Regions from separate parts of the Martelella mangrovi genome, predicted to be linked through region 1. Evidence: riboswitches for the same ligand, from Rfam matches in the RefSeq annotation. Region 1 holds a riboswitch; each other region holds the start of a gene.
What was found. A riboswitch is a leader RNA that binds a small molecule or an ion and turns the genes downstream of it on or off. The one in region 1 is predicted to bind thiamine pyrophosphate.

Region 1 (7,068 bases):
GCTTGAGCCTCGGGGTCGAGCCCGTCCCAGAACCCTTGAGAAAAATAGATCACGCCGGACGCGCGGATATGCCCGGTTTCGGTCAGGCACGGCACGACCTCGTAGAGCTTGAACCCGGCATAGGCGGATTTGGTCAGGTCCATGGCATCCGCAACCCCGGTGGCCAGCGCGTTATAGGTTTCGGTAATCGGAATGCCGACGGGAACCGCGCCAAACGCGCTCCACAACCCGGTATGAAGCGGACTGTTGATCACCCTGATCGTGACGCCTTCAAGCCCTTCCGGCCGGGTTACCGGCGTTTTCGTCAGAAGATGGCGGGCGCCGTAGTCGATAAAGCCGCCGACGATGAAGCGCTCATCGGCAAGCGCGCCTTTCAGTTCCGCGCCCACGGGGCCTGCAACCACGCGGCCAAGGTGTTCGGGACTGCGAAACAGGAACGGCAGGTCGAGGATCTGCAATTGCGGCACCCATGACGACAGCGCCGAAACGGTCGAAAGGCTTGCTTGCACGGAACCAAGGCGGATGCTGTCGGCGACCTGTTTTTCCCCGCCCAGCGCGCCATTGGCGACGATGTTGAAGCGAAAACGCCCGGGCAGCCGTTCCTCGGCCTTTTCGGCGATATAGCGCCAGATCCTGGTTTCCGGCTTGTCCTCTCCGAGCAATGAGGCCACGGTCACCGTGGTCTGCGCCAGGGCCGGGCGGGCGATATACGGGGCCGAAAGCGCGGTCAGCGTAGCGGCTTTCAGGAAATGGCGACGGGTGAGGGGCTGCATGACGTTTCCTCTCAGATCAACAGGGTGCAGGTGCAAAGAATGGCGATTGCCGCAAGAAGTGCGGCGAGATAGGGCAGCACCGCGCGAAAAAGCGCGGCCGGGGGAACCTCCGTCACGCCGGCCACCACCAGAACCAGCATGCCGACCGGTGGCGTCAGGCCGCCGATCATCAGCGTGGTGACGATGATCACGCCGAAGGCAATCGGGTCGATGCCCGAGCCGGTGGCAAGCGGCAGCAGAAGGGGGCCGAGAAGCAGGATCGCCGCGCCGATATCGAGAACCAGCCCGGCGCCAAGCAGAACGATGACGGAAAAGGCCAGAACCGCGGCCGGAGAACCGCCGAAAGCGGCAACGGTTGAGGCGATCATGCCGGATACGCCGTCGACGGCCAGCTGAAAGGCAAACGGCCCGGCCGAACCGATGAGAAGGCCGATGGCCGCAGCTTCGGTCGCGGTCTGTCGGAAAACCGAAAAAAGCGCTGTCCGGCGCGTTTTCGAAAAAGCCGCAAGTGCAAGTGTATAGATGGCCGCAAGGGCTGCCGCCTCGGTGGTGGTGACGATGCCGATGCGGATGCCGGCAACCACGATGACGCCGAGCCCGAAGGCGGGGACCGCTGCAAGCAGGGATCGCCGGCGTTCGCCCCTAGCCACCGGTCTGCTGCCGGGCAGATTGCGGGTCGTGAGGTAAATGGCGATGGAGAGAGCCGCCGCCATCACCAGCCCCGCAAACAGCCCGCCGAGAAGCAGCGCGCCCACCGAAAGATCGGTGGCGGCCGCCAGAATCAGGAAGGCGATTGACGGCGGGATGATGTTGTCGAGCACCGACGAGGCGGCAATGATTGCGCCGGAGCGGGCCGGCGGATAGCCATGGCGCACGAGTTCCGGGTGAAAGGTGGTGGCGGAAAACACGGCATTGGCGACCGAAGAGCCGGAGGCTCCGGAAAACAGCGTGCCGGTGGCCAGCACCGTCTGGGCCAGCCCGCCGCGCCGGTGGCCGACCAGTGAGGCGGCGAAGGCCACAAGGTGCCTTGCCGCGCCCGAGGCGGAAAGGGCTGCCCCCGTCAGCAGGAAGAACGGAATGGCGAGCAACAGAAAGTGGGACATGCCGGAAACGGTCGTGGTGACGATGGTTTCCGTTCCAAGATTGCCGCCGAAGGGAATGGCGATCATCGCCGCCGCGATGAAGGCGTGGGCAAGCGGTGCGGCGGCGGCAAGGCCGACTGCTGCCGCAAGCGCGATCGCAATGCTTGCAGGCAGGGCGGTTGTGACGGTGACGTGCAGGCAGGCGTAATAGACTGCGGATGCAAGGGTCGCCGATGCCGCAAGCGGCAGAACCTGCCGTTCGCCGATGCGGCGAAGAACGAGAATGATCGCGAGAAGACCGCCGCCTGCGCCGGTCACCGCAAAACGCACCCATTCGGGAAGGCCGAGTGCCGGCGATGTGCCGCCGATGAGGTTCACGACGCGCGTGCTGCCGAAAATCAGCACAAGAGCCGCCAGCAGGCTGAACGCATCGGCAATGATGCCGGCCAGTTTTTTGGCAGACGGGCCGAAAGGCAGGTCAAGCCGCATGGCAAGCGGCCCGGACAGCGCAAGCGGCGCGGCAAGGGCAATCAGCGCCACATTCAGCCAGATGCCGAGATCTTCCGTTCCGATAACGCCGGTGTGAAACAGATAGCGCAGAACCACGCTGGTCAGCACCACAGCGAGCATCACCGCCAGCACGGCCGCGGCGACCATCGCGAGTGCCGTTTCCAGCCGCGTGGCAAGCTGTGCTGCCCGGGCGTGCAGCGTGCCGGGCTTTTCCGTCATTGTGCCGGGGGTGCGATGGCCGTGTCTACGCTGCGGCGAAGTTCACGGGTTGCGGCTGCAACGTCGGGTGCGTGGAAAATTGCGGAAATCACCGCAATGCCGTCGGCCCCTTCGGCCATCAGCCGTGGCACGTCTTCAAGCTTGATACCGGCAATCGCGCCAACCGGCAGGTCGGGCCGCGCCCGTTTGAGGCCGCGGCGCAGCGCACGAAAGCCGTTGAGGCCCACCGGAGGATCCATATTGATCTTGGAAAGCGTCTGGAAAACACCGCCGATACAGGCGTAATCGACCGGTGCGGCTGCCGCCCTGGCGCCGTCGGAGGCGTTCTTGACCGTGAGCCCGATAATGGCGTCCGGGCCAAGCAGCTTCCGGGCGATCTCCGCCGGCATGTCGTCGCTGCCCAGATGCACCCCGTCGGCCTCGGCCGCAAGGGCCACGTCGACCCGGTCATTGACGACGAAGGGCACACCGGTGGGCGCGAGCGCCGCGCGGATTTGAACGGCGCGTTCGACCATCTGACGGGTTTTGGCGAATTTGTCGCGATACTGGATCAGCGTTGCGCCGTTTTCGGCGGCAAGCCGCGCCAACTCCGCCAGCGGCGCGGCCTCAACCAGACCGGCATCGACAATGGCGTTCAGGCGATAGTCGACCGTTCTCATGGCCGTGCCCCGGCAAGAGTTCCCGGCGAGCAGATGTTACGAATGTCCAACGGCATAGAAAGCGCTCCACGATCATACGAAGACCGGGCAGCGGCGCGGGCGCGAAAACAGGGAACGCAACCATTTTCCGTTCCTACGCCGGTATGACCCGGATCAGGTTCAAGGGTCCGGCGCATTGCCATCTCAGCATCGGATGATGCTCCCCTCGGAATTTCCGTGATTCTGTCGGGCTTTGCGCCCCCTGTCAACAGGCTTCAGACGGCGCCGAATGCGGCTTGCCGGAAACCGGACAGGTCTGTGAGCACGGTGTCGGCGCCTGCGCTCTGAAGCCGTTCGGCATGAAGCGGCCTTACGCCCTCAAGGTGGCCGCCACCGACAAAGCCGACGCAGCGCATCCCGGCGCGGCCGGCGGCAATGACGCCGGCAATCGAGTCTTCAAGCACGACACAGTCGCCGGCCTGCGCGCCGCTCTGTTCGGCGGCGTACAGAAAAACGTCGGGCGCGGGCTTGCCGTGTTCGACCGATTCCGCACTGAAAGCGCGGCCGCGGAAACGGTCGGCAAAGCCGATACAGTCAAGCGCCACTCCCAGCCGTTTGTAGGAGCCGCCGGACGCGATGCAGTAGCCGATGCCGGCCGCATCGAGACTGTCGAGCATGTCCGCGGCACCCGTCATCGGCTGAAGTTCGCGGGCGTAGCGGTCAAACAGCCGCGCATACCAGTCCTTCTGAAACGCGGGCTCAACCGGCTTGCCCGTGCTGTTTTCGACAAAGGCGGTGATCTGTTTGATCGAGGCGCCGAGAAACTTCTCGACCAGCGTATCCCAGTCGACCGTTATCCCGTATTCTTCAAGCGAGGTCTGGAGTTCGGCGAGCGCGATGATTTCGCTGTTGGCGAGCACACCGTCGAAATCGAAAATAACTGTTTTGTTCATGAGGTCCTGGCCAGAATGCGTTCGGCGGTGATGTCGTCGGTCACAAGCGTGGTAACGAGCCCGCGGCGGATGGCGGCGATGATGACGTCGACCTTGTGTGTACCGGCTGCGGCAAGCACCCGTTCGGGAACCTTTTCAAGCGCATCAAGCCGGATGCCGACGGCACAGTCGTTGATGAAGTGGTCGACCTCCCGGCCGTTGTGATCGATAAAATGGCCGACGATATCGCCCACAGCACCTTTTTCGGAAAGGGTCGCCGGTGTGACACTGGACGGCAGTCCGGTGTTCATCAGAACGGACCTGTCGGACAGATCGCCGGCAACCAGAACGGCGAGATCGAGGGTTTTCAGCTTTTCCAGATGCTCGCTGAAAACGGCATCGGAGAGAAACTCCTCCCTGTCTGTGCCGGGCGAGAGGTAGACCGGGGCGGCAAACAGCGAATATCGGGCGCCCAGCCGGTCGGCAAAACCAGAGGCGATCCCGAACGTGTTGAACGATGCGCCCTGCGATGTGCCGCCGATCATCGATATGATTTCGATCTCCGGCAATTGCATGCGCGGCAGATGGGTCATCGCATTTGTCAGCGTCATGCCCCAGGACACCCCGATCCGCTGCCAGCGCGCCTCGCGCAATCCTTTTGCCAGGTAGTTGGCAAGGGCGACCCCTGCGGGGCGCTGATAGTCGTGATTGTCCGCATTGGCCGGCGCCACGATGGCGTCGGCAAGGCCGAAACGGGTCTTCAGGTCTTCCTGCAGGCGCAGGCGCATGACATGTGGCGACTGGATATCGACCCGCACCAGCCCGTCGGCGCGCGCACTTCTGATGGCCTGGTTCACGCGCAGCCGGGTGACCCCCATCAGTGCCGCCACTTCGGACTGGGTCATTTCATTGATGAAATAATGCCAGCAGACCTCGACCAGAAACGCCTCGGTTTCCACACTCGTTTCACTTGCCACCAGGCGCATCCCGTCGCGCGTTTCATACCTGTCCGTCATATGAACCGTTTTCATCTGAAATGCAAATTTGACATTTGTAAATTTACATTTATGTTTTTATTGAAACAAATGTAAATGGCGTGTAATACGCTTTTGTCACGGGGTGTTCCGGCGGGTATCAACCGTTCTGACGCCTTTGCAAGGAGTATGTGTTGTGTCGGAGGAGGTCAAAATAGCATGAAGGCGCTGGTACTGGAGGAAAAGGGTCGACTGAACCTCAGGGAGATCGATCTGCAACAGACACTCGGTCCCGACGATGTCAGCATCCGCGTGCACACCGTCGGCATTTGCGGATCGGATGTGCATTACTATACCCACGGCAAGATTGGCCCCTTCGTGGTCGATGCGCCGATGGTGCTCGGCCATGAGGCCTCCGGCACGGTGGCCGCAGTAGGCGCCAATGTTGGCCACCTGAAACCCGGCGACCGGGTCTGCATGGAGCCCGGCATTCCCGATCCGAATTCGAAGGCGGCAAAGCTCGGCATCTACAATGTCGATCCGGCTGTCCGTTTCTGGGCAACGCCGCCGGTGCACGGATGCCTCGCGCCGGAGGTCGTTCACCCGGCGGCCTACACCTTCAAACTGCCCGATCACGTCACCTTTGCCGAAGGCGCGATGGTCGAGCCCTTCGCCATCGGCATGCAGGCGGCGATGCGGGCTGGCATCAAGCCCGGCGATGTCGCGGTCGTCACCGGCGCCGGCCCGATCGGCATGATGACCGCGCTTGCCGCCCATGCCGGCGGTTGCTCCAGGGTCATCATTGCCGATTTCAGCCAGCCCAAGCTTGATATCATCGGGCGCTATGACGGCATCGAGACCGTTCATCTCGGCGAGACATCGATGGCCGAAGCGGTCGCGCAAAAGACCGGCGGCTGGGGTGCGGATATCGTGTTCGAATGCTCCGGTGCGCCATCGGCCATTCTCGGCGTTTCCGGTCTTGTGGCGCCGGGCGGCACGGTTGTTTTCGTCGGCATGCCGATCGATCCGGTCCCCGTCGATATCGTCGGCCTGCAGGCGCGTGAAGCACGCATCGAAACGGTGTTTCGCTATGCCAATGTCTATGAGCGGGCCATTGCCCTGATTGCCAGTGGCAAGGTCGACCTCAAACCGCTGATTTCCGATACGGTGCCGTTTGAAAAATCGGTGGAAGCCTTCGACCGCGCCGTCGAACAGCGACCGGAGGACGTCAAGCTTCAGATCGTTCTGACGGATGACGCCTGAGGGCGTCGCCGCTCTGCCACATGAAACGTCCTATCAAGGGTCCTGACGTCAGAGTTCAGATATATTCGTTATTCCCGCGTCCTGATCTTTGCTAAGTATCCGGACGGGGAAATACGGGGCAGATCTGAATGGACCAGACGGAAAACCGCGGCATCGACCGCGACATGCTGATCATAATGCTGGCAGGCGGGCTCGTGCTGGCGCTTTCCTTCGGGGTGCGTTCGGTGTTCGGCGGGGTTGTCCTGCCCTTGTCGGATGATCTGTTCGCCGGCCGGATTGAAATCTTCTCGCTGTCGATTGCCATTCAAAACCTCGTCTGGGGGCTGGCGCAGCCGTTTTTCGGCATGCTCGCCGACAAGTTCGGCGACCGGCGGGCACTCTGGCTCGGTTTCCTGTGCTATGGGCTCGGCATGCTGATCTGCGTTTTCGGCACCACGCCCTTTGCCCAGCACATGGGGGCCGGCGTTCTGGTTGGCATGGGCGTTTCGGGCACGGCTTTCGGCACGGTTCTGGCCGTGGTCGGGCGTGCGGCTCCGGCCGAAAAGCGCGGCTTTTACCTCGGCGTCGCATCGGCCATGGGGTCTGCCGGTCAGGCGCTGCTGCCGCTGTTGACGGCCTGGCTGATCAGCTCCTTCGACTGGCGCACCACGCTTCTGGTCGTCACCGCGCTGTTGACG
Region 2 (7,068 bases), on a different contig from region 1:
GAGGGCGGAACGGCGCTGGCCGACGTGCTGACCGGCATTGTCGAACCGTCCGGCCGTCTGACGCTCTCAATCCCGCACAATGTCGGAGCCGCGCCCTATTTCTATAACCACAGCTTCAAGAGCTCTGGCACGCCGATCGCCCGCCACTTTGGCAGCCGTTATCCCTTCGGCCATGGCCTTTCCTATACCACGTTCGACTATACCGACGTTGCACTGGAAGAAGACGCCGTGGATATCGAAACAGGCACCGTCAAGCTGTCGTTCACGGTGAAAAACACCGGCAACCGCGACGGCATTGCCGTGCCGCAGCTTTACGTCCGTGACGAGATCGCCACACTGGTGCGCCCGGTCAAGGAGCTGAAAGCCTTCGGCAAGATAGCGCTGAAGCCCGGCGAAAGCACCCGCGTAACCTTCGAGGTGCCCACCGACATGCTGAACTTTACCGGCTATGAGGGCCGCCGCATCGTCGAACCCGGCTTCTTCACGCTGATGGTCGGCGCATCGAGCGGTGACATCAGGCTGAAGACGCGGGTCGAGGTCACCGGTGAACGCCGGAAACTTCCTGCCGACTGGCGGATGCTGAGCGGCTTTGCTGCCGAAAAGGCGTAACCGGCCATCGATGCCCTTGATGGCGATCGTGTCAGCCTGGCTGTTCATGCCTGAAAGCAGGGAGAGCAGGCTTTCAGATCGCCTTCGGCATCAGGCCGCGCCGGTTTAAGCGTATCGTTTGCATGCGTTCTGATCATGTATTGCGAGAGAAATATCATTTTTCATCGGGCCTCATGCGTGTTTGGCTGCGCGCATGGTATCCATAATGACGAATACGCGGCAGGCGCGTCTTACCGGTATTGGCGCCATCACCGGCGCCGTGCTTCTGCTTTCGCTTTCCGATGCGCTGGTCAAGCTTTTCAGTGACGATGTCTCGCTGGGGCAGGTTCTTGTCCTGCGTTCGGCCGTTGCGGCCATTCTTCTTGCGATAATCTTCCGGCTGACCGCAAGGAACGGGCGCGCGCTTCTGACGGTAAATCCGTGGGTCTGGGCGCGCAGCCTCAGCCTGACGCTGATGTGGGCGAGCTACTATGCAGCTCTGCCATTCATGTCCTTTTCGCTTGCGGCGGCCTGCTATTACACATCGCCGATGTGGATGGCGGTTCTGTCGGCCATCCTGCTCAGGACGCACATTGGACGGCGCGGGGTTGTGGCGATAGCCCTTGGGCTTGCCGGCGTTCTGGTGATCCTCAGGCCGGGCCCGTCGGAAGTGTCTCCGGTCATGGTCCTGCCGCTGCTGGCAGCGTTTTTTTACGCGCTGGCCGCCGTCATCACCTATGGCCGCTGTCGCGATGTCCCGCCATTGTCGATGGCGTTGAATCTCAACCTTGTCCTTGCGGCGGCCGGTGCGGCCTATGTGATGGTTCTGCTGTTTTTCGGCGCGGGCAGCGATGCAGGCTTTCTGCTTTCCGCCTGGCCAAGGCTTGGTTCCTCGGGGTGGCAGATTCTGATGGGGCTCGGTGTTCTTCTTGCCGTTATCACCGCGGCAGTCGCACTGGCCTATCAACTGGCGCCGGCGCCGGTCATTGGTCTGTTCGATAACGGATATCTTGTGTTTGCGCTGGTGTGGAGCATTCTGCTCTTTGGCGACCGGCCGGGTCTTGTCGACCTGTCCGGTATCGCGCTGATCGGCGGCGGAGCGTTTCTGGCGTCGCTCACCCCGGTAGAGACGGAAACAAGGGCGGAGAGGAGCTAGAATGTCGTTGGAAAGCTGGGTTGCCTATCTGATCGCCTGCGTGGTGCTGACCGTCATCCCCGGCCCGAGCGTCATGCTCGTGATCGGGCAATCGCTGACAAGGGGCAGGGCGGCCGCCATGATGGGAGTCCTCGGCACTGTCGTCGGCTCCATTGCGCTTCTCGGCCTGTCATTTGCCGGTGTCGGTGCCGTTCTTGCGGCGTCGGCCCTGCTGTTTCAACTCGTCAAATGGGCCGGTGTCTTCTATCTGGCATGGCTGGGCATTGAGCAGATCAGGGCGGCGCGCGGGGAAGGGGCGGTCGTCGATCTGGCCCCGGAGCAGGACACCGCAGCCGCTTGGAGCTGTTTTCGTGCAGGCGCGCTCACCGCCGTTTTGAACCCCAAATCCATTGTCTTCTACATGGCGTTTCTCGCGCAGTTCATCGCGCCGGAGGGCAATCTTGCGCTTCAGCTTGCCTTGCTGACCCTGACCTCTAGCCTTGTCGTGGTGGTGGTCCTGGGGTGTTATGCGCTTGTCGCGGCCCGGATACGCACGCTTCTTGGCAGCCGCGCTGTGCGGAGGCGGGCAGGCTATGCCGGTGGCGGGTTCATGATCGGCGGCAGTGCCTTCATGGCGGTAACGCGATAGACGGCAAACGCGCAATCAGAAGAAGGGCAGTGGTCCGGGAAAACGGCCGACCGGCACCCAGTGTGTTGCAAGGCCGCCGCCTTTGCGCCAGTGGTGCAGAAGAAAGGCCGGCGGCTCGACGAAGGAAGCCGGTGATGCATCCTCCTCCAGTCTGAGAGCGATGGCTGTCGTGGTGCTCGGCGCCGTCATCAGCTGGCGACCGCCGAACCCGATCTGCATGAAGCGGTGAATGTGACCGCACAACACGCGCTCCACATTGTCATGCCGGGCGACCAGTGCCGCCAGTCGGTCGCCGCCGAAACATTTGTAGGTATCGATGAAGCCCATGCCGCTGTCCACGGGCGGCTGGTGCATCAAGAGCATTGTCGGCTGATCCGGGCGTTCGGCCAGTCTCTGCTCCAGCCATGCGAGTGACGCCTCAGTGATCTCGCCATAGTGCTGCCCGGGGACCGTCACATCGAAACCGATCACCCTGACGGGCCATTGCGCATGGGTGTCGAAATGCAGCGGCCCTTCATCGGGAAGCCGAACAAGGTCATGAAGACAACGGCGGAAGGTTTCGCGATCGTCATGGTTTCCGGGGATGACGAAGACGGGCTGGCCAAGGCGTTGCAGGGCGGTTCGCACCGTCTCGTATTCGGCTTCCGTGCCGCCATCGACAAGGTCGCCGCCGATAATCACCAGATCGGGCGCCGGGCGCAGTGCCAGAAGCGTATCGAGCGCGAGATCGAACATGGCGTTCGAATCGACCAGTCCCTGATAAAGCTCGCCTTTGGCGCGAAGGTGGGGATCGGAGAGGTGGGCGATCAGCATGGTTTCATCCTCAGGGTTTTCCGGCGGGCACGGTATGGGGCAGTCGCAGAGTGGCGCGCAGCGACAGGTAGATCAAGAGCCGGGCAGGCCGGCACGTGCCTCGAACGCCCGGATAACGGCGATCATGTCGTCCTCCGGGTTCCCCAAAACTTCCGTTTCCGCATAAAGCGCCACACACGCCTCCATCAGCGGAAAGGCGGTGCCTGCCGAACGCGCCGCGTCAGCCACCAGCCGGCTGTTTTTCAGGACATCGGAAATTGCGGCCTGACGGGTGAAATCGCGGTGGCGGAGCTTGTCGATCTTGACCTTCGAGACGTCGCTCGCCATCGGTCCGGCATTCAGGATTTCGGCAAACCGGTCCATGTCGAGCCCGTGCCGCGCCGCGAAGTGCCCGGCTTCCGCTAGCCCCGTGACCATGGTGATCAGGAAGGTGTTGACCGCAAGCTTCATCTGCAGCGCCGCAGGAACCGCGCCGCACTCGAAGACTTGCTTGCAAACCGGTGCGAGAAGGCTGTGCAGACATTTCAGATCTTCCGGCGCGCCCGCGAGCATGCCGACAAGCTGTCCGGCTTCTGCCGGTTTGCGCGAGCCGGAGACCGGTGCTTCCACATAGCGGCCGCCTGCTGCCGCGATTTCGTCAGAGAGTGTTCGGGAATACTCCGCCGAGACGGTGCCCATCGAGACGATGCAATGGCCGCCGACCCGTTCGGCGAAGCGGTCCGTTCCACGCCCGAGGACGGCATCTGTGGCGTGCTCGTTTTCGAGCATCAGAAGCACGGTTTCGCATCGGGAGAACAAGTCGTCTGCCGTTGGCGCAACGGCGGCGCCGGCCTTTTCCAGAGGCATGCAGCGTTCCGGCGTCCGGTTCCAGACGATAACCGGCATGCCGGCTTGAACGAGGTTCAGCGCCATGGGCGTTCCCATCGTGCCGAGGCCGATGAAACCTGTCGGTCTGCTTTGCGGTGCGGGCGCGTTCTGATTGGGCATGCGCGCAAGCGTAAGGCCGATTATCCAATCCGAAAAACGAAATTTATAAAAGTCATACATTTGAAAATCAGGTATGTGGCGTTTTTCGCAGCAGGCGTTGACAAGCTCGCGCATCCGGCGCAATTTTGGCGCGCTCACCCGGGGGGTCCCGACAAGGGGCTGAGATACTGTTGGCTTATGCAGCGCAGTGACCCGATGAACCTGATCCAGTTCACACTGGCGTAGGGATGGTGCATCGGCTGCGCGGGATAAGGCCCGCTGTTCCTTTCAGGCGCAATATGCGCGGCCTCCTCCATTCAACGTCGAACTGGGTCTCCAACGCCAAGAGCTATGGAGGCTCCGACCGATGAAAGATATTTCTCCGACCGTCACCACAGGCCCGCTGCCGGCATCCCGCCGCGTCTGGCACAAGGGCATGCTGCATCCCGAGATCCGCATCCCCATGCGCGAGATCGATGTGCACCCGAGCGCCGGCGAACCGCCTGTCACGGTCTATGACAGTTCCGGGCCGTACACCGACCCGCGGGCCGATATCGCCATCGAAAGCGGCCTGCCGCGCCTGCGCGAGGGCTGGTTGGCCGCGCGTGGCGACACGCATGCCTATGATGGACGCCATGTGAAGCCGGAGGATAACGGCTTTGCCGAGGGCAAGCGGCTGGTGCCGGAATTTCCCGTGCGCCATCAGCCGCGCCGGGCAAGGGATGGCAAGGCCGTGACCCAGATGGCCTATGCCCGCGCCGGCATCGTGACGCCTGAAATGGAGTTTGTCGCCATCCGCGAAAATCTCGGGCGAAAGGCGGCGAAACAGGCGTTGATGCGCGATGGCGAGAGTTTTGGCGCCGAAATCCCCGATTTCATCACGCCGGAATTTGTCCGCGACGAGGTGGCGAAGGGCAGGGCAATCATCCCCGCCAATATCAACCATCCCGAGGCCGAGCCGATGGCGATCGGGCGGAGTTTTCTGGTGAAGATCAATGCCAATATCGGCAATTCCGCGGTGACCTCATCCATGGCCGAGGAAGCGGAAAAGATGGTCTGGGCCACGCGCTGGGGCGCCGATACGGTTATGGACCTGTCCACCGGCCGCAATATCCACAATATCCGCGACTGGATCATCCGCAATTCGCCGGTTCCGATCGGCACCGTGCCGCTTTATCAGGCGCTGGAAAAGGTCGGCGGCATTGCCGAGGACCTGTCATGGGAGGTGTTTCGCGACACGCTGATCGAGCAGGCCGAGCAGGGGGTGGACTATTTCACTATCCACGCAGGTGTACGGCTGCACATGATCCCGATGACGGTGGGCCGGGTGACCGGCATCGTTTCGCGCGGCGGCTCGATCATGGCCAAATGGTGCCTTCATCATCATCGCGAGAGCTTCCTCTACGAGCATTTTGACGAGATCTGCGATATCGCCCGCGCCTATGACGTGTCGTTCTCGCTCGGCGATGGCCTGCGCCCCGGCTCGATTGCCGATGCCAATGACGAGGCGCAATTCGCCGAGCTGGAAACACTGGGCGAACTGACCCAGATCGCCTGGGCGAAAGACTGCCAGGTGATGATCGAGGGCCCCGGCCATGTGCCGATGCACAAGATCAAGGCGAACATGGACAAGCAGCTTGCCACCTGCGGTGAGGCGCCGTTCTACACGCTCGGGCCGCTGACCACGGATATCGCGCCGGGTTACGATCACATCACCTCCGGTATCGGCGCGGCGATGATCGGCTGGTTCGGCACGGCGATGCTCTGCTATGTGACGCCGAAGGAACATCTCGGCCTGCCCGACCGCGATGACGTCAAGACCGGGGTGATCACCTACAAGATCGCCGCCCACGCGGCCGATCTCGCCAAGGGGCATCCGGCCGCCCGCATCCGGGACGATGCACTGTCGCGCGCGCGCTTCGAATTCCGCTGGGAGGACCAGTTCAACCTGTCGCTCGATCCGGAAACCGCACGTTCCATGCATGACGAGACCCTGCCGAAGGAGGCGCACAAGGTCGCGCATTTCTGTTCAATGTGCGGGCCGAAATTCTGCTCGATGCGCATCTCGCACGATATCCGCGCCGAGGCCCAGAAAGAGGGCATGGCGAAGATGGCGGAAAAATTCCGCGAGGGCGGGGCGCTTTACCTTCCGCTTGAAAGCGAAGAGGAGGCTTGAGCCATCTCGAAGCAGTTGCCGGGGAATGACTTATGCAGGTTCGGCGTGCGGCTCTGTGTCAGCCGTTGGCGTCACCTTGCTCAGCGTTTCCCGGCGCAGCACCTCGGCCAGCCGGTCGGCAATGCCTGAAATGTTCGGCGCACGCAGGAGGCGCAGTTCGATTGACGGCAGTTGCGGCAGACCAAAATCCTGCCCCACGCTGATGATATCCGCGGGCCTGCCGTGATCCGTGCGCACCGCGATGCCCAGACCCGACCGCAGCGCTGACCAGACGGCCGGGAGGCTTGGCGTCGTCAGTGCGGCGCGCCAGCGCGTCCGGCTGTCATCCAAAGCCGCCAGAGCGGCCTGCCGGAACAGGCAGGGATGGCTGAACAGCACGAGCGGAACAGGATCGCGCGACAGCGTCGCCATGACATCCTCCGTTGCCAGCCAGCGCATCGGCAGCCGGCACAGCGTTTCGCCCTCGGCGGGGCTGTCGGCGCGGAAGAAGGCGATGGCGGCATCCAGACGACCTGCGCGCACTTCCTCCGCCAGGTTATGGTTTTCGCCCGCCCGGATATCGACATGCACATTGTCGCAATTCTGCCGGAACGCCCGGAGCGTTGCGGGCATCACATCGTCGAAGAAATCCTGCGGCAGACCCAGCCGGACAGAGGCCGTCGTGGCGGCGGCGCCAACCGATAACGCGGCTTCATCGTTGAGGGCGATGATCCGGCGCGCATAGGCGATAAAGGCCTCGCC
Region 3 (7,068 bases), on a different contig from region 1:
ATGGTGATGCGGTAGGTCTGCTGCGGATTTTCCGAAACCGCCGTCAGCGCCCCGGCAATGCGGGCTACAAGCCTTTCGACCTGCGGATCGCGGTATTGCCCGCCATAGGTCTCCAGAATGCGCGGATGTTCGCGCGCGCCCATGGCGGCGTTGGGATCGTTGCGGGTGAGCGCATCGACGGTCTGCTCGCCGCCCGCCGTTTCCGGCACGATGAAATAGGTGTCCGTCGACTGGCAGGCTGAAAGCGCAAGCATACTGGCAAGGGCAAGAATTGCCCCGTGCCTGCCCCATGCGCGCGTTCCTGACTTCAGGCGGCCGAGGATGGTGTTCATGCTTGTTGCGCCTGTCAAAACGCGACCCTTGTCCGGTATGTCCATGACGGCTGTCAAGCCGTTACTTGAGAGCCATATTTGGCGTTCGCGGCCGCAACGGTCAATAGCGCGCCGAAATCGCTTCATTTTCGATGACAAGGCGATGATCTGCAATCGCCTCCACCTCGTCCGGCTCATGCGAGACGATCATCACGGTATTGCCGGTTTCTGCATGCAGTTCAAGCAGAAGTGTACCCATTTCCCCGCGCATTTCGGGATCGAGTGCGGCAAAGGGCTCATCCAGCAGCAAGATCGGGCGATTGCGCACCAGTGCCCGGGCAAAGGCCGCCCGCTGGCGCTCACCGCCGGAAAGCGAGGCGGGCATGCGTTTTTCAAAACCCGCAAGGCCGACGCGCGCGAGGGCTTCGCTGATTCGCCGCCGGCCGTTTTCGTCGAGCCTGAGGCCCGGATCCACACCGAGCCCGGTATTGGTGAAGATATCGAGATGGGCGAAAAGATTGTTTTCCTGAAACACGACCGTGACCGGACGGTTTGCCACATGAAGATCGTTCATCACCTGCCCGCCGATCAGCACGCGGCCGCTGTCGGGTTTTTCGAAGCCGGCAATCAGGTTCAAAAGCGTGGTTTTGCCGGAGCCGGAACGGCCGGTTACCGCCGTCACGCTGCCGCCGGCAATCGTGCCGTTGAACAGGAAATCCTTGCCGCCGAGCTTCAGCGCTGCGTCTTCCAGGGTGATGCCGGGGGCTTTTGACACATCGGCGCCTTTCTCAGTTTTTCGCCGCCGGCGCGCGGGTGCCGGCAATCATCAGGACAAGGCAGAGCGCGCCAAGGATCAGCGCCAGCCCGTTGGCATCCTCCGTGCGATAGCTGCCAAGGCGGCTGTAGAGCAACCAGGGCAGGGTGGTGAGCTGATCGCCGCCGAAAAGGGCAACCGCGCCCAGATCGCCGAGCGACAATGCCATGGCGAAGGACAGCGCCGTCAGCGTCGGTTTTCTCAGGCCCGGCCAGTCGACGATCCGCAATCGGGCGAGGCCGACAAGGCCGAGGCTGGCCGAAAGCCGGGCGGTGCGGGCACGGTGGACGGCAACAGCCGGCCGGAGCACGCGCAGCACGAAGGGCAGGGCCATCAGCGCATTGATGCCGGCGACGATTGCGGGTGCGGCGGCATCGGTCAACCCGAACGGGCGCAGCAGCAGGAACCAGCCGGTGCCAAGCACGATCGGCGGCACCAGCAGCACCAGCGACCCCATGGCCGACATCAATCCGGCAAGGCCGCGTTCAAGCGTGCCGGGCGCGCGCAGCGTTTCGATTGCGCCGGTGGCGGCGATGAAGGAAAGCGCCAGGGCGAGCGAAACCAGAGCCGCCGAAAACGCAATGGCGAGACTGGTGGCCGTGGCCCTGAGAAAGGCGGGTTCGCGCAACAGCCCGGGCAGGTCTGCGCCCGCGCCCTTCACCACGATCATCGCCAACGGCAGGGCGAGCCAGACCAGAAACACTGCAATCAGCCCGGCATCGATGCCGCGCGAAAGGCGGTGGTCGCCGTCGGGGCGCCGGCTGACATCGCTGCTGGCACTGGCGCCCGGGTCTTTCGCCTTCGGAAAAAGGGCAAGGGCGGCAAGCACCAGTGCCGTAACCGCGATCTGCATGCCGGAAAGGGCGACGGCGCGTGCGGGATTGAAATCGAAGCGAAGCGCCTGATAGATCGCGACCTCGATCGTGGTCGCCGCCGGCCCGCCGCCCAATATCAGCACCAGCGTGAAAGAGGTGGCACACAGCATGAAGACCAGCCCGGCAACGCCCGGGATCAGCGGCGCGATCACCGGCCATTCGATGAAGCGGAAGATGCTGCGTTGCGGCATCGACAGCATTGCGGCGGTCTTGAAATATTCCTGCGGCACGCGCTCGATGCCTGCCAGAAACAGGCGGGCGGCCAGCGGCAGGTTGAAATAGACATGGGCAATCAGAATGCCCTGCAGGCCGTAAATCTGCAGCGGGCGGCCAAAGTCTGCAAAAGCCAGCGCATCGTTGAACAGGCCCTGCCGTCCCCATATGCCGATAATGCCGAGCGCACCGATCAGCACCGGCAGCCCGAGCGGCACGGCCATCAGCCGGACAATCCATATCCGGCCGAAAAAATGCGGCCGCCGCGCCATGGCACGGGCAACGGGAATGGCAAGCGCCACGGACAGCACGGTGGACAGGAAGGCCTGATAGAGCGTGAAACGCAGAATGCGCCAGACATAGGGCTCGTTCATGACCGAGGCCGCATCGCCAATCCGCCCGAAACCGGAAAGGGCGGCCACCGCCACGGCAATGAAGCCGATAACGCCCGCAAGGGACATGATGCCGGCGGAAAGGCTCCGGCGAAACTCTGCCGTGGTCAGATACAAGGTCGTCGTCCCGGAACGCTCACCGCGCGCTCATCGCGTTCAGCCATTCGTCGATCCAGGCCTGCCGGTTTTCGGCCACGACATCCGGAGCGAATTGCAGCGTCCTGTCCGGTGTGACGGCATTCTGGAAGGCATCCGGTAACGGCTCGGAGGTTGCAGCGGCCGGCATCATCCAGTTGTGGGTCGGGATTGCATCCTGAAAGCCGGGCGTAAGCATGAATGCGAGGAAGGATCTGGCCAGCGCCGGATCGTCCGCCATCGCCGTCATGCCGGCCACCTCGATCTGGATATAGAGCCCGTCTTCAAAGTCTGCGGCCTTGTAGCGGTCGGTTTCCTCGGCAATCTGGTGATAGGCCGGCGAGGTGGTGTAGGAAAGCACCATCGGCGCCTCGCCACTGGTGAACAGGCCGTAGGCTTCCGACCATCCAGGCGCAACCGTCAGAATGCGGTCCGAAAGCGCTTCCCACTTTGCCGCCGCGTCGTCGCCATAGACGGATTTCATCCACAGCAGCATGCCAAGGCCCGGCGTTGATGTGCGCGGGTCCTCGATCACGATCTTTTCGTCAGCCGGTCCGTTGACCAGTGCGTCAAGCGTGGTCGGCGGAGATGCGATGCTCTCGCTGTCGTAGACGATGTCGAAATAGCCGTAGTCGAAGGGGACGAAAATGTCGTCTTCAAACCCGCCGGGGATGTCGAGATTGTCGGTGGAGACGCCGGAAGCGGCAAAAAGCCCTGTCTCCTTTGCCTCGTGGATCAGATTGTTGTCGAGGCCGAGCACGATGTCGGCGGGGCTTGAACGGCCCTCGAGCTTCAGCCGGTTGAGCAGGGCAACGCCGTCTTCCGCGCCGACGAATTTGACGGTGCAGCCGCATTCGGCCTCGAAGGCCTGCTTGACCAGCGGGCCCGGGCCCCATTCGGTGTTGAAGCTTTCATAGGTGTAGACGGTCAGCACCTTGCCGTCTTCAGCCAGCGCGCCGCCTGCAGCCAGCAGCGCCAGCGCTGCAATCGAAATCGAAAGATGATGGCCGGGCATGACGCCTCCTTCGTGGTGTCTCAATCAACATGGGAAAAGGGCGTCGGACCGTTCACGCGTCTAATCCCTCCGCCGGTGTTAACCGGATCAGGTTCCTCGGGTTGGTTCTTCACCTCTCAGCGGACGACGTCGAAGCCGCGTTCCGCACCCCGTTAGAGCTTTTCAACACCTATCGCGGGCTTCCGTGGAATTCAAGGCCGGACGGATTTGAAAATACACGTGAAAGTGACTAGGTAAGAGGCGCATCCGGTATTCCGGATGTACCCGCCAGTCGTCATGCAGGAAAGTGTGTCGGCTCATCCTCTGGGGCGCTTTCCGGTCGAAGGCCGGAGCCTCAGGAAAAAGAAACGGCGCCTGGGCCCGAGGTCGGTTTGTGCCGATGCTGTGCCGATGCGCTCAGTGTTCAAAGGAAGGAGCACACCAATGACAGAAGCCAAGAGCGGGGACACCGTTCGTATTCACTATACAGGAACCCTCAATGACGGTTCGACCTTCGATTCTTCCGAAGGCCGTCAGCCGCTTGAGTTTACCGTCGGTGCCGGCCAGATCATTCCGGGGCTCGATCGCGAGATCGCCGGTATGAATGTCGGTGACAGCCGCCAGGTGCAGGTGCCGTCGGAAGAGGCCTATGGGCCGCATGATCCGCAGAAGGTTCAGGTCGTGCCGAAGTCGGCCATGCCGGCTGAGGTTGAAGTGGAACCGGGCATGCAGCTTCAGGCGCGCACGCCCACCGGTGAAACCGTACCGCTGGTCGTGACCAAGGTCGAGGAAGAGCAGGTAACCGTGGATGCCAACCATCCGCTTGCCGGGCAGGATCTGAATTTCGCCGTCGAGCTCGTTGAAATCGTCAACGCGGCTTGAAAAGAAAGCATATTTTGTTGGCGCAGCCATTCCGACAGCTCGACAGTGAGTTTGTAGATATTGCGGCGCGAAAAAGGCGTATTGCCATGATCTTGCCATTCTTTGGTTGAATGGCTGCCCTAAAAAAGGGGCTGGAATGCTGTATGGCGTCCCAGCCCCTTTTGATGCCCGGCTCTCCGGGTTGACCCTGTTTGCGACCGGATGGATATCGATGTCTGTTTTTTGCGTCAGTGTGGAACCGAAACGGGATTACGCCGTTTCCGAAGTGTCTGCGCTTACCGTCGAGACGGTTTTCGCGCGATCTTGCCCGAGAGCGAATACATTCAAAAAACGCAATTCCGGCGCCGGTTTTGGTGCAATGCAACATTTTCGGCCTCCCCTTTTCAACCGACGGGAATTTGAATGAAGAGACGAGTTTTTCTGGCGCAAACGGCCGCGGGAGCGCTGGCTTTCTCCGGTTTGGGAAGCAAGGCATTTGCTCAAGGCGCCGCGGTGGAACCCGGCAAGGTACCGGATCAGAATGCGGAAGTGGAAGCGCAGGCGCCGGCCCCCGATGCGTTTACCTTCGATACGCTGACAGCCCGGATGAAGGAAAAGGCGGCGCAGCCCTATGAGGCCCCGCCGCAGGATGTTGGCGAACCCTTCAATTCGCTCCACTATGATGATTACCGGGCAATCCGCTACGATCCCAACAAGGCGATCTGGCGGGACCAGTCGAATTTCCAGCTTCAGGCCTTTTCGCTCGGCTGGCTGTTCAAGACGCCGGTGGAGATTTACGAAGTCGCCAATGGTGATGCCGAAAAGCTGGTGTTTTCCGTCGACGACTTCATCTATCGCTCGCCGCTCGATATCGCGCAGTTCAGGGATGCTGAATTTCCCGGCGTTGCCGGTTTCCGCATCAACTATCCGCTGAACCGGCCCGATGTTTCCGACGAGCTGATTTCCTTCCTGGGCTCTTCCTATTTCCGTGCGCTCGGCCAGGGCAATCTTTACGGATTGTCGGCCCGCGGTCTGGCGGTCAACACCGCCACGGACCAGGGCGAGGAGTTTCCGCGGTTTTCGGCGTTCTACATCGTTCGCCCCGTTGCGGAAGGCGAAAAGATCACCGTTTTTGCCGCGCTCGACGGTCCGAGCGTCACCGGCGCCTACCGGTTCGTGATCACGCCCGGCAAGAATACGCGCATGGATGTGACGGCGCGATTGTTTTTCCGGAACGATATCGCCCGTCTCGGCGTTGCACCTATGACTTCGATGTTCCTGTTCGGGCCGGCCAACCATCATGCGTTTGACGACTATCGGGAACGTGTTCACGACAGCGAAGGGCTGAAGATCGTGCGTGCCGATGGTACAGAGTTGTGGCGCAACCTGCAGAACGCGAAGAAGCTTGCGAATTCCTTCTTCACCGAAACCGATCCGCGCGCCTTCGGGCTTTACCAGCGCCATCGGGAATTCGAGGATTATCAGGACGCCGAAGCCCATTACGAACGTCGGCCCTCGCTCCTCGTCGAGCCGCTCGGCACCTGGGGCAAGGGTTCGATCTCGCTGGTCGAAATTCCGACCGACAAGGAAGTCAACGACAATGTCGTGTGCTTCTGGCAGCCGGAAGCCCCGGCCAAAGCCGGAGAATCGGCTGAATATTCGTACCGCCTGACATGGGGTGCGATCGAGGAAGATCAGGCGCGGCTTGCGCGCGTGGTCGACATCAGAAGCGGTGAAGGCGGCGTCTCGGGCGCACAGGCTGACGATGATGTCCGCAAGATCGTGGTCGACTTTGCCGGCGGCCCGCTGGCAGATTTTGGCGCGGGGTCGGAACTTAAAGAGCGGCTCCACGTTACAAATGGCGAGATTGTTCATTCGACGGTTTCAGCAATCATGGGCGAAGACGTCTGGCGGCTTGCAATTGATGTACGTCCGGCAGGCGACGCGCCGGTCGAACTGCTCGCTGCTCTGACCGACGGCAACCGCGATTTGAGTGAAGTATGGCTTTATCAATGGAGAAAAGGCGATGACCAACCAGACTGACGGAAACAAGGATTTTACCCGGTTTCTCCCGGCGACAGCCCCGCTGCCAATGCCGGACCAGTTGATCGAACGCCCCCGCCATCAGGGTCTGATTGCAACGATACTGTCACCGGTGTCTGTCCTGCAGCGTCCGCGCGCCGTTCGTTTCTGGTCCAGAGGGTAATTCCGGTCGATAAAAGCCAGCACGGTCTTTTGGTGCCGGCGTCAATTTCAGGGAAGTATGATGCTGGCTCTCAGGCGAACCATTTCCATTCTGTTTGCGATCTTCGTGGCGGTGCTCGCCTCGCGGCTGGCTATGGACGTGTTTTTCGCAGATGGCGTGGACTGGGTCGATTTTGTGCGGATTGCGCTTTGCGCAGCCACGGCCGCCTGGATCGCCTGGGGCGCGTCGCTGGCGCTTGGCGGGCTGATTGGCGCACGGATCAAGACC
Region 4 (7,068 bases), on a different contig from region 1:
CCTCATCGATGTAGGATGTGCGCCGCGCGCCGTTGGCATCCATCAGCCGGCCCCACCAGAACGGCATGCCCTCCCGCGTCACCAGCACGGCCTGATCGACATAAAACGACCAGCCGTCATAACCGGTCAGCCAGTTCATGCCGGCGGGTGCCGTGACGACCAGCACATCAATGCCCCAGGCGTCCATCGCCTTTCGGGTCAATGCCAGGCGGCGGTCATATTCGGATCGGGAGAAAGGCAGCGCTGGCATGGTTCCCTCGTTTTATTTGTGCACAACCTGTCAGGAGCAGGTCGCCGTGAATGAATTCCGGTTTTGAACGCATCGCCTTTCCGCCCATCTCGGCGTCATCCTCGGGCTTGACCCGAGGATCTAATCACCTCTCCCTGCGAGAGGAGGTGCGTTTCCTTGTGCCCTGCACTTCCAGCGCGTTCCATCCGCCAACGCCGCTCGCGACATAAGTGGCTGGATCCTCGGGTCAAGCCCGAGGATGACGCAGAAAGAGAGGGGAGGGTTCGCGATATTCACGTGCAGGATGTTCCGCTTTGCATTCCCATTGAGAGTTGTATACAACATTGTTTTAATATCGCGCGCAAGCCCCTTCCAACCCAACGAGGACAATGATGCTCACAAACGACCAGCTCGACCGTTTCGACCGCGAGAATTTCTTCCACCCCTCGACCCATCTCGCCCAGCATGCGCGCGGCGAAAGCGCCAGCCGCATCGTCAAGACGGGCAAGGGCGTGTTCATCGAGGATCGTGACGGCAAGAAGCTGCTCGACGCATTCGGCGGGCTTTACTGCGTCAATGTCGGCTATGGCCGCGAAAGCATCATCGAGGCGATTGCCGATCAGGCGCGGGAACTCGCCTATTACCACGCCTATGCCGGCCACAGCACGGAAGCGGCGATCAATCTGGCAAAGATGGTGATGGACCGCGCGCCGGAGCATATGTCCAAGGTCTATTTCGGCCTGTCGGGGTCGGATGCCAACGAGACCAATATCAAGCTCGTCTGGTACTACAATAACATCCTCGGCCGGCCCGAGAAGAAGAAGATTATCTCGCGCTGGCGCGGCTATCACGGCTCCGGGCTGATGACCGGTTCGCTGACCGGCCTCCCCGGCTTCCAGAAGAAATTCGACCTGCCGCTGGAAAAGGTGTTCCACACCACCGCGCCCTATTATTTCCGCCGCAAGGACCTGGCGATGAGCGAGTCCGATTTCGTGGCCTATTGCGTTGCGGAACTCGAACACCGCATCGAGCGCGAGGGTGCAGATACCATCGCCGCCTTCATCGGCGAGCCGGTTTTAGGCACCGGCGGCCTTGTCCCGCCGCCGGAAGGCTATTGGGAAGCGATCTCCGCCGTTCTGGAAAAACACGACATCCTGCTGATTGCCGATGAGGTGGTTACCGGTTTCGGCCGTCTCGGCTCGATGTTCGGCTCGGCGCATTTCAACCTGAAGCCCGATCTCATCACCATCGCCAAGGGGCTGACCTCGGCCTATGCGCCGCTTTCCGGCAGCATCGTTTCGGAGAAGATGTGGAAGGTGCTGGAACAGGGCACCGATGAAAACGGCCCGATCGGCCATGGCTGGACCTATTCCGCGCACCCGATCGGTGCGGCGGCGGGCGTCGCCAATCTGAAGCTGATCGACGAACTGGGTCTGGTGAAGAATGCCGGCGAGACCGGTGCCTATTTCCGCGCCGCCATGCAGGATGCGCTGGGCGAGCACGCCCATGTCGGCGATGTGCGCGGCGAAGGCATGCTGCTGGCCGTGGAGTTCGTGAAGGACCGCGAGACCCGCACCTTCTTCGATCCGGAAGAAAAGATCGGCTACAAGCTGGCCGCAGCCCTGCTGTCGGAAGGTGTGATTGCCCGCGCCATGCCGGAAGGCGACATTCTGGGCTATGCCCCGCCGCTGTGCCTGACGCGCGAAGAAGCCGACCAGATCGTCGCTGCGACGAAGAAAGCGGTGACGACGGTTCTCGGCTGACAAGGGTTTGGAAAGGCTTGCCCCCGGCGCATCCGGGGGCAAGCATATTCAGTGATGACCGATGACGTGCTGCACAAGGCGCAGCACCAGATGCAGTGCCAGAAACATGGCACCGAAAAGCAGGATGACATGGGCAAGCGGGGTCAGCAGACTGCCCTCGATATCGCCCGCAACATCGCGATAGTGATAAAGGCCGAAGCGTATGGTCAAGGTGGCAAGGCCGATCACCACCAGCACAAGGCCGGCTAGTTTCATGTTCCGATCTCCCTGAGGCGCTCGAGCGTTTACGAGATCGGTCTCTTTGGGGCAGCAGGACGCCGCCCGTCTTTCAAAATGCACAAAAGACCGAAACGCGAAAGACGGCCACCGGCCGCCTTTCGGTATTTTCGTATCTTCTATCGTGCTTTTGTGGCGATTTAAGGCCAGCGTCACTATTGCCCCGCAAGCGAAACCGAAATTTCCGAAACCGCGGGCGCTTCCTCGATCAAGCCGTTTGCCGCCATGAACGCGCCGAAGCGCTGGTAGCGACCGGCATCGAAGGCCGCCGGGCTCTTGGCAAAGCGAGCGACGGTATCGGCAAAGGCTGCACGGTTCAGCTCGTCGTCAAGATCGGGATAGGCCTCGGCGAACAGGCTCCAGGCCTCGTCCGGGTGATTGGTGATGAAGATCGTTGCTTTCTCGACGGCATCGAGAAAACGCGGCAGACGGTCATCATCGAGCAGTTCGCTGCGGGTCACATAGATCAGCTCGTCATAGACCGGAACGCCGTTTTCTTCCGGAAAAAAGGCTCGTCCCTCCTCGCCTTCGATGGCCATCTGGGTCAGCTCGAAATTGCGGAACGCGCCGATCGTGGCATCCACCTGGCCGGAAAGAAGCGACTGGGTGAGCGCGAAATTGACATTGACAAGGGTGATGTCATCCCGCGACAGGCCGGTGCTTTCAAGCATGGCGGAGACGACCGCCTCCTCGATCCCGGCGACGGAAAAGCCGATTTTCTTGCCTTTCAGATCGGAAAGCGACTGCACCGGACCATCCGCCATCACCGTCAACGTATTGAGGGGTGTGGACACCAGCGTGCCGAAACGCTTGATGTCGATGCCTGCGGCATGGTCGAGATAGAGGTTCGGCTGGTAGTGAACGCCGATATCGGCGCGCCCGGCGGCAACCATGCGCGGCACCATGGATGGATCGGCCGGCGGCACCAGTGTCACATCCAGTTTTTCATCTTCGAAATAGCCCTGCTGCTGGGCGACCACCAGCGGCGCATGGTCCGGGTTCACATACCATTCGAGAATGACATCGAGCTTGTCATTGGCAGCGGCCATGCCGGGCAACAATGTCAGCGCGGCAATCAGGGTCAGTTTCTTGAGCATTCATTCCTCCTTGTCAGGACAGTCCGGCCGCTCATGCCTGTGGCGACCAGCGGGTGAAAAAGGGAGCGGCGAGATCCACCGCCTTTCGAAACAGAACGGCTTCCAGCGCCAGGATCAGCATGGCCGCAAACACGGTCTCGCCCTGCATGCGGGCATTGGCCTGCACCATGACGAAGCCGAGACCGCCGGCAGCGCCAACCCATTCGCCGACGACCGCGCCCAGCGGCGCAAGCGGTGCGGCAATGCGCAGGCCGGAGAAAAGCTGCGGCATGGCCAGCGGAAGCCGGATGAGAAAGAGGAGTTGCCAGTGGCCTGCGCCATCGAGATGCGCGGCCTTGACGATGGCGCTGTCGGTGCGGGCAAGGCCGTCGGCAAAATTGGAGGCGACCGGAAAGAACACGATGATCGTCGTCATCACCACCTTGGACGCGATGCCGAAGCCGAACCAGAGCACCAGCATGGGCGCGATGACGAACACGGGAAAGGATTGCAGCACCACCAGCGCCGGCCAGACCAGCCGGCCGAAACGGGGAAAGCCGGCAAGCAGAAAGGCCGCACCGGCGCCGAACAGCGCACCGGCGGCAAAGCCTGCGATGATCTCACGCAGCGTGACCAGCGCTTCGGCAAACAGATAGGCGTGTCCGCTCCACAGCCTGACCGCGACGGAAAGCGGGGCGGGCAGGATATAGCGCGGCAGCGCAAACACCATGACCACCGCCTGCCAGAGCAGGATCAGGGCGCAAACCACCAGACAAAATCGGAAAACCGCATAAAGGCTCTGCTTCAACACCCCTCTCCCCGGCACAGCCGGGCAGCGGACGTAACAAAACAGGCTGATATTCTGGGCGTGTCGCTCAACACCAAACTCCGTTCCTACGCCGGCATGACCCGGATCAGGTTCAAGGGTTCGGCAAACGCCATCTCAGCATCTTCCACGAAGATCGCACCCCTCGGATGGGCATATCTATGACCACGTCGGCAGGCCCGGTCAAGGGGTGTCGACAAATGCTTCGGCGACAGGAATTCAACCGAATTGAGTTAATTACGTGTATTACATCCTAAAGTTGCCCTAAAGATTGGCGAAAAGCAAAACTTTCAGCTACCGTTCACAAAAACAGACTAAGGGTTCGGTGAAGGAAGAAAGCTGAACGGCGTGCCGGAACCCCGGCAACGCCTGTGGAATGCGGAGGAAACCAATGCTTATCGCCATCGTTATCGTGGCGGCACTGTTCGGCATGCTCTTCGGTTTTGACCAGGGCGTGATCTCCGGCGCATTGCCGTTCATCAAACAGGATTTCACCATCACGCCCTTCATGGAAGGGGTGATCACATCCGCCGTTCCGCTCGGCGCGGTTGGCGGCACGATCGTCGCCATGGTCACCACCGATCGCTACGGGCGAAAGCCGATGCTGATCCTCGGCGCCGTGATCTTTCTGGTCGGCTCGCTGATTTCGGCGCTCGCCTTCAACCAGTACATCCTGACGCTGGCCCGCCTTCTGATCGGCGTCGGCATCGGCGCATCGGCCATGACGGCCCCGATGTTTCTGGCGGAAGTGGCGCCGGCGCGCATTCGTGGCACTATCGTCTCCGCCTTCCAGTTGATGATCACCATCGGCATCATGGTCTCCTACATGTCGGATGCAGCCTTCGGTGGTTCCGGCGACTGGCGCTGGATGATCGGCGTCGGCGTGTTCCCGTCGATCATTGCCCTTGTTGGCATTCTGCTTTCGCCGGAGACCCCGCGCTGGCTGACGCTGAATTCCAATGCCGACAAGGCCCGCGACATCATCGCCAGGCTGCAGCCGGAATCCTCCGACGCAGAGATTGACGGGATCATCGCCGAAATCAAGGAAAGCGCCAGGGACGAGGAAGCAAAGCCATCCTGGAGCACATTCCTGAAAAAGGGCATTCTGCCGATTACCAGTTTCGCGATGATCGTGTTCGTGCTTCAGCAGCTCTCCGGCATCAATGCTATCATTTATTACGCCCCGGAGATTTTCAAGAACGCCGGCTTTTCCGGCACTACGACCGATCTTCTGGCAACTGTCGGCATCGGCGTGGTCAATGTCGCGCTGACGGTCGTCGCCATGTATCTCGTTGAATCCATGGGACGGCGCAAATTGCTGATCATGGGCTTTATCGGAACCTCGGCCGCCATGGCGCTGGTGACGGTTGCAACCATGATCAACATCGCCGCGACGCCCTATCTGGCAATGATCGGGATCTTCGCCTTCATCGCGTTCTTTGCCGTCAGCCTCGGCCCGTTGCCCTGGCTTTACATGGCGGAGCTGTTTCCGCTCAGACTACGCCCGCGCGGCATGGCGCTGCCCTCTGTCGCCAACTGGTTCTTCAACTTCGTCGTCGCCCTGCTGTTCCCCGAGCTTCTGGCAGGCATCGGCATTGTCGGGACCTTCGCGATCTTCACCGGTTTCTGCGTGATCGGCATTTTCTATGCCATCGCGGTAGCGCCGGAGACCAAGGGCGTCACGCTGGAGGAAATCGAGCAACGCACCGTTGCAGCAGGCTGATCTGCCCGCACCGCATGATGATCGACGGCCCGCCGCGAGCGGGCCGTTTTGCGTGAGACCGCCAAAATGCCTAAGACTAATGGCTGCATTGCCGCCAATGGACAATTGACGCCTACTGGAACAAAACGGCGGTGGCATTAAGCGGGAGGAGATGTCATGCACGAGCATACGGTGCGCACCCACAAATCATCGGAAAACCTGAAACGCGAAGACCAGCTGGCCTGGAAGATCGCCACTGTTGCGGCCGATCCCGTAGCGCTTGATGACGATGTGGTGGAGATGATCGGCAACCGGATCATCGACAATGCCGCCGTGGCCGCCGCCTCCATCGCCCGCCGCCCGGCGATCAGCGCAAGGGCGCAGGCAACCGCTCATCCGTTTATCCCCGGCGCAACGATCTTCGGTCTTGCCGCCGACACCCGGTTTTCGCCGGAATGGGCGGCCTGGGCCAATGGCGTGGCGGTGCGCGAGCTTGATTATCACGACACGTTTCTGGCCGCCGACTATTCCCACCCCGGCGACAATATCCCGCCGGTTCTGGCTGTTGCCCAGCATTGCGGGCTCTCCGGCGAGGCCCTGGTGCGCGGCATTGCCACCGGCTATGAAATCCAGGTCGATCTGGTCAAGGGCATTTGCCTGCACGAACACAAGATCGACCATATCGCCCATCTGGGGCCGTCGGCGGCCGCCGGCATCGGCACCGCGCTCGGGCTTGAGACCGAGACCATCTATCAGGCCGTGCAGCAGGCGCTGCATGTGACGACCACGACCCGGCAATCGCGCAAGGGCGAGATTTCGAGCTGGAAGGCCTATGCCCCGGCCTTTGCCGGCAAGATGGCGGTCGAGGCCGTCGACCGGGTGATGCGCGGCGAAGGCGCACCCTCTCCGGCCTGGGAGGGCGAGGACGGCTTTATCGCCTACCTTCTTTCCGGCCCGGGCGCCGAATATATCGTGCCGCTGCCGGAACAGGGCGAGGCCAAGCGCGCCATCATGGACACCTACACCAAGGAGCATTCGGCCGAGTATCAAAGCCAGGCGCTGATCGACCTTGCCCGCCGCATGGGCCCGAAGATCGGCGATCTCACAAAGGTGAAATCAATCCTGATCGAGACCAGCCACCACACCCATTATGTGATCGGCACCGGCGCCAATGACCCGCAGAAGATGGACCCGGA

Region 2: another riboswitch for thiamine pyrophosphate. It lies ahead of thiC (phosphomethylpyrimidine synthase ThiC); the one in region 1 lies ahead of thiE (thiamine phosphate synthase).
Region 3: another riboswitch for thiamine pyrophosphate. It lies ahead of thiB (thiamine ABC transporter substrate binding subunit); the one in region 1 lies ahead of thiE (thiamine phosphate synthase).
Region 4: another riboswitch for thiamine pyrophosphate. It lies ahead of ABID12_RS10255 (ABC transporter permease); the one in region 1 lies ahead of thiE (thiamine phosphate synthase).

The regions. Positions count from the first base shown of each region.
Region 1 covers NZ_JBEPLY010000004.1:257,993-265,060, reverse strand. The annotation lists gene ABID12_RS08060 (TRAP transporter substrate-binding protein) at 1-773, opposite strand, end outside; gene ABID12_RS08055 (TRAP transporter large permease subunit) at 785-2,584, opposite strand; gene thiE (thiamine phosphate synthase) at 2,581-3,243, opposite strand; TPP riboswitch at 3,357-3,459, opposite strand; gene ABID12_RS08045 (HAD family hydrolase) at 3,498-4,175, opposite strand; gene ABID12_RS08040 (sugar-binding transcriptional regulator) at 4,172-5,131, opposite strand; gene ABID12_RS08035 (NAD(P)-dependent alcohol dehydrogenase) at 5,348-6,391, shown strand; gene ABID12_RS08030 (MFS transporter) at 6,520-7,068, shown strand, end outside.
Region 2 covers NZ_JBEPLY010000002.1:436,919-443,986, reverse strand. The annotation lists gene ABID12_RS04365 (glycoside hydrolase family 3 N-terminal domain-containing protein) at 1-609, shown strand, start outside; gene ABID12_RS04360 (DMT family transporter) at 815-1,744, shown strand; gene ABID12_RS04355 (LysE family translocator) at 1,746-2,372, shown strand; gene ABID12_RS04350 (phosphodiesterase) at 2,388-3,185, opposite strand; gene ABID12_RS04345 (NAD(P)-dependent oxidoreductase) at 3,258-4,172, opposite strand; TPP riboswitch at 4,302-4,418, shown strand; gene thiC (phosphomethylpyrimidine synthase ThiC) at 4,519-6,327, shown strand; gene ABID12_RS04335 (LysR substrate-binding domain-containing protein) at 6,358-7,068, opposite strand, start outside.
Region 3 covers NZ_JBEPLY010000001.1:283,046-290,113, forward strand. The annotation lists gene ABID12_RS01370 (M48 family metalloprotease) at 1-332, opposite strand, end outside; gene ABID12_RS01375 (thiamine ABC transporter ATP-binding protein) at 433-1,086, opposite strand; gene thiP (thiamine/thiamine pyrophosphate ABC transporter permease) at 1,100-2,722, opposite strand; gene thiB (thiamine ABC transporter substrate binding subunit) at 2,742-3,755, opposite strand; TPP riboswitch at 3,803-3,917, opposite strand; gene ABID12_RS01390 (FKBP-type peptidyl-prolyl cis-trans isomerase) at 4,179-4,616, shown strand; gene ABID12_RS01395 (OpgD/OpgG family glucan biosynthesis protein) at 5,019-6,638, shown strand; gene ABID12_RS01400 (hypothetical protein) at 6,622-6,801, shown strand; gene mdoH (glucans biosynthesis glucosyltransferase MdoH) at 6,862-7,068, shown strand, end outside.
Region 4 covers NZ_JBEPLY010000006.1:12,494-19,561, reverse strand. The annotation lists gene ABID12_RS10275 (M24 family metallopeptidase) at 1-250, opposite strand, end outside; gene ABID12_RS10270 (aspartate aminotransferase family protein) at 622-1,992, shown strand; gene ABID12_RS10265 (hypothetical protein) at 2,041-2,247, opposite strand; gene ABID12_RS10260 (ABC transporter substrate-binding protein) at 2,424-3,365, opposite strand; gene ABID12_RS10255 (ABC transporter permease) at 3,397-4,152, opposite strand; TPP riboswitch at 4,219-4,326, opposite strand; gene ABID12_RS10250 (sugar porter family MFS transporter) at 4,562-5,893, shown strand; gene ABID12_RS10245 (MmgE/PrpD family protein) at 6,050-7,068, shown strand, end outside.